DNA from 2 places in the Marinobacter sp. LM1 genome. Region 2 is predicted to be linked to the other one. Evidence: riboswitches for the same ligand, from Rfam matches in the RefSeq annotation. Region 2 holds a riboswitch; the other holds the start of a gene.
The links. Region 2 has a riboswitch for thiamine pyrophosphate ahead of thiB (thiamine ABC transporter substrate binding subunit). Riboswitches for the same ligand answer to the same signal wherever they lie in the genome.
Positions count from the first base shown of each region.

Region 1 (2,400 bases), 1.6 Mb from region 2:
GCCACGTAGTACGCACGTTCTGCATCCAGCACTTCCACAATGTTCCGGGTACCTACATCATAGCCGGCGCGGGTTGCATCCAGTGCACTGCGGCGGGAGATGATGGTTTGCTCAAGGGCAGAGGCTGTCTCCACGTTGTTGTTCACGGTCAGGAACAGGCTGCGGGTGTTCACCTGTACATCCCGGCGCACCGTATTCAGGTCCTGTTCGGCGGCGGTGACCAGCGAACGCTGTTCCCGGGCGCCGGCCTGGGTGCCGCCGCCCGTGTAGAGCGGGATGGTCAGTGACAGTGAGGCAACGGACTGGCTGCGCTCCTGCTGGGTAAAAAGGGCGTTCTCCAGACTGGTTTCCTGGTAGGAGGCGCTCAGCTCAAGGGTTGGCAAATGACCGGACTTTGCCGCTTTCAGGCTGGCTTCGCTGGCATTGAGTTGCCTCAGGGCCGCCTGAATAGACCAGTTTTGCTCCACCGCGGTTGCTTCCCACGAAGTCGGATCCATGGGCTCCGGGCGCCCGAGCGGAAAATTCTGCCTGAGATTTTCCATGGCGTCCGGATATTCTCCGGTTAACCGGGCCAGTTGTTCCCTGGCCACATTCAGGTCGTTGTCGGCGGCGATGCGCTGGCTCCTGGCATCGTCGTAGCTGGCACGCGCTTCATAGACTTCGGTGACGGCAATGAGCCCCACGTCAAACCGTTCCCGGGCCTGTTCGTACTGGCGCTGGATGGCCGTTTCAGTCGCTTTTGCGGTTGTGACGGTGTCCTTGGCGCGCAGGACATCGAAGTAGGCGGTTGCCACATCCAGAATCAGTTGTTGCTGGGCCAGGTTGTACTGGGCCTCGGCCGCCTCGGCCTGGAACTGGCTGGCTTCGTAGCTGAACCAGTCTTGAGCCCGGAACAGTGGCTGGGTCAGCTCGACGCCGTAGCGGTAGGTTCGATAACTGTCTCCCGCGAAGAGTTGCCGCACCAGCTCATCGGCGTTTGCCCCCCCGGGTATATTCCTGGGCTTGAAACGTGTGTAGCTTGCTGACCCAACCGCCGAGATTTTGGGCAGCAGGGCGCTCTTGCTGACATCGCTGGTTGCCTGCTGGGCCTGGAACTGTGCCATGGCAGAGGCAATGCCGGAGTCATATGACAGTGCCTGCTCATAAGCCTCCACAAGATCCAGAGAGAAAGCGGGCTGGGCTGCGAGCAGGGTGATCAATCCTGGAAGTAAACGTTTTTTCATTGGTTCTCCTGAAATACTGACTCCGGGAATCTGCCCGGCAATGACCCAAAGGTATTGGTTGACCATTATGGACAATAATCGTTCCCGTCTCTAGACTTGCTAAGTCCACGTATTTTGTGGGCAAACCAATTCAGAATCGCGTCTTGACGGGGTGCTGATTCGCCATAAACTGGCGATCGGCTGAGATTGCAACGCAGAACCCGCGACCTGATCCGGATAATACCGGCGTAGGGATTAAGGCCAGATGAACCGCGACACCATGCCTGTAGGGCTATTTGTCGCAACTCCGTCATACGCGACCCGATACCACAAGAGCAACCGGGAGCATTTCATGACGGACTTACCAGCATACCTCAGCGACTCCGCAAAAGTAGACTCCGCAGCAATCAAACCATTACCAAGCTCACGAAAAATATACGTGCAGGGTAGCCGACCTGATCTGCGGGTGCCAATGCGGGAAATTACCGTGGGCGACACCCCCACTGAAATGGGTGGCGAAAAGAACCCGCCAGTGGTGGTGTACGACACCTCCGGGCCCTACACAGACCCGGAAGCCACTATTGATCTGCGTAAGGGCTTGCCGCCGGTTCGTGCCGCCTGGATTGCCGAACGGGGCGATGTAGAGCAACTGGACGGCTACACCTCCGAATTCACCCGCCGCCGCATGAAAGACCCTCAGCTTGATCCCCTTCGGTTTATGGACGAGCGAAAGCCACTGCGCGCCAAGCCCGGACGAAACGTATCCCAGATGCACTATGCTCGCCAGGGCATCATTACACCGGAGATGGAATACGTTGCCATCCGGGAAAACATGAAACTGCAGGAAGCCCGGGCCAACGGCTTGCTGGCGGACCAGCACCCCGGCCAGTCCTTCGGTGCTAACCTGCCGCCTGAAATCACTCCCGAGTTTGTTCGGGACGAAGTGGCCCGCGGCCGAGCCATCATTCCCGCCAACATCAACCACCCGGAAACCGAGCCGATGATCATCGGTCGCAACTTTTTGGTGAAAATCAACGGCAACATCGGCAACTCGGCGGTGACCTCGTCCATCGAAGACGAAGTAGAAAAACTGACCTGGGGGATCCGCTGGGGTTCCGATACGGTGATGGACCTGTCTACCGGCAAGAACATCCACGAAACCCGCGAATGGATCATCCGCAACTCCCCGGTTCCCATC
Region 1 covers NZ_CP114373.1:807,855-810,254, forward strand. The annotation lists gene OZ656_RS03785 (TolC family outer membrane protein) at 1-1,223, opposite strand, end outside; TPP riboswitch at 1,361-1,474, shown strand; gene thiC (phosphomethylpyrimidine synthase ThiC) at 1,555-2,400, shown strand, end outside.
Region 1: it holds a riboswitch for thiamine pyrophosphate, as region 2 does, so the genes downstream of both, thiC (phosphomethylpyrimidine synthase ThiC) here and thiB (thiamine ABC transporter substrate binding subunit) in region 2, are expected to answer to the same signal.

Region 2 (2,400 bases):
ACTGTCGGCGAATGGTGGCAACTTTCGCGGGGTCTATATACAGGGCTTCGGATGGTGTAATCAGCTTGTCGAAAACGTCTGGCAATTCATCGCCAAGATCAACCGCCGGATACATCACATTCTTCAGTGGAATATGACGCTGGAAGTCCGCGGTCAGCATGAAGTCCAGAAACTCTCTGGCAAGTGTCTTGTTATCGGAGCTTTCCACCAGGGCGGCGACTTCCACCTGCAGGTAATGTCCTTCATTGAAACGGGCCGCCTGATAACGGTCAGTTTTGTCGATAGCCATGTGATACGCAGGAGAAGTGCTGTAAGAGAGGATCATAGGCGCTTCGCCATTCATGAATAGCGAGAAATAACCGTCACTCCAGCTTTGGGTGGTTGCGAGAATCTTGTCGCTGAGCTGCTGCCACTTTGCTGGCGCTTCATCACCATAGACGGCATGCATCCAGAGCAACAGGCCGAGTCCCGGTGTGCTGGTGCGCGGATCCTGAATAATGATCTTGAGATCGTCTGGCGCGTTGACCAGTTCTTCAAGGCTTGAGGGCGGCTCCGACAACTGCTCGGTATCGTAGACAAAGGCAAAATAGCCCCAGTCGTAGGGCACGAAAGTGTCGTCGTCCCAGTCAACAGGCAATGCCAGGCGTTCCAGTGATTGGCCGTGGCGGCCCAGAAGGCCGGTTTGCCGAGCGGTCTCCATGGTGCCGGTATCCAGCCCCAGAACCACATCTGCCGGGGTGGAGCTTCCTTCCAGCCGGAGCCTTTGCAGAATGTCTCCGCCGCTGTCCAATACCGTGTAGTTCAGGGAGCAGCCGCATTGGGCTTCAAACGCCTCTTTAACCGCGGGCCCCGGGCCCCATTCGGCGGCAAAGGAGGGATGGGTATACACATTCAGGCCGGTCGGTTCATCGGCGGCAACCATCAGCGGCAGCGACACGGCGAACAACGCGGGAATCAAGCGTGAAATCATACATTGGCACCTTGTTCAGTAGTGGGGGTGCCATGCCGCGAACACCACGAAAGGTGGTGACTCAATCCCTACGCCGGTATTAACCGGGTCAGGTTCCGCGGGTATGGTCTCAGCCCTTCCAGGCACCCCGTTGAGTTGAGTCAATGCTATCACGCCGGAGCCACACCCCGGAATTCGTATGTTTGATTACTGCTTGTTTATTTTTTGTACGGCGATGACGGGTGTCTCATTTTTTATTGGTAGAATAGGGCATTTTTTGATCTGCGGATTTATGCAGCTTCTATCTGGTTGAGAGGTAAGTTTGATGCCCAAGCATCACAAACGACGAGGAATTTCTGCTCTGGTTGCAGGCGCGCTTTTTACCCTTGGGTTGTCGGCCGCAGGCCACGCCCAAACCGCGAACGATGATATGTTTGGACGTTTGGCTTCCGCGGCTCCCAAGCTCAGCCCGCAGGTTCTCGAAGCCGCACTCAAGGCAACCCGTTGCGCCATCAGCAATGGCACAGCCATGCCGGAGCGGCTGGCTGTGATCGACTTCTCTTTGCCGTCCTCGAAAGAAAGGCTGTGGCTGTTTGATCTGAACGAAGGAGAATTAATCCTTCGTGACCTCGTGGCTCACGGTAAAAACTCCGGTAATGCTGAGGCAACCGCATTTTCCAATATCGAGGGCAGTCACCAGTCCAGTATCGGCCTGTTCAAAGCCGCCGAATCCTATCGGGGTTCCCATGGCTATTCGTTACGCCTTGACGGACTGGAACCGGGTTTCAACGATCTTGCTCGTCAGCGGGCGATTGTTATCCATGGTGCAGACTACGTTCAGGACAGCTGGGTAACACAGTACGGCAGAATCGGCCGTAGTCATGGCTGCCCGGCGGTAGACAATCAAATCATCAAAACCGTGGTAGACGAGCTCAAGGGCGGACAGCTGGTGTTTAAATACTATCCCGATCAGGAATGGCTCCAGTCCTCCAGTTACCTGAACTGCGATTCCGCCGGGCAGCTGGCCGGCGCGCGTAATGCAACAGCGGTGGCTGGGGATCGATCCTGAATCGTTGCTGGCTAAACTTTGTGCAGATTTTCAGTAAAAACAGAAAGTTGAAAAAAAGGTGTTGACGGCGAAGGCGGAATCCGTAGAATACGCAGCCGTTGACGAGGCAATGCCTCTGAAACATTAGAGCGGGAATAGCTCAGTTGGTAGAGCACAACCTTGCCAAGGTTGGGGTCGCGAGTTCGAATCTCGTTTCCCGCTCCAATTTCTCCAAGTCTCTCAATGCCTCCTGAGAGCAAAAGCCAGAATCCAGGCTTCCCCGGCGCGGTGGCAGAGTGGTTATGCAGCGGACTGCAACTCCGTGTACGCCGGTTCGATTCCGACCCGCGCCTCCATTTTACCCTTGCTTTTCAGTTGCTTACGATTTCGGAAAATAACCGGC
Region 2 covers NZ_CP114373.1:2,389,999-2,392,398, reverse strand. The annotation lists gene thiB (thiamine ABC transporter substrate binding subunit) at 1-970, opposite strand, end outside; TPP riboswitch at 1,019-1,110, opposite strand; gene OZ656_RS11210 (murein L,D-transpeptidase catalytic domain family protein) at 1,275-2,018, shown strand; tRNA gene OZ656_RS11205 (tRNA-Gly) at 2,147-2,222, shown strand; tRNA gene OZ656_RS11200 (tRNA-Cys) at 2,280-2,353, shown strand.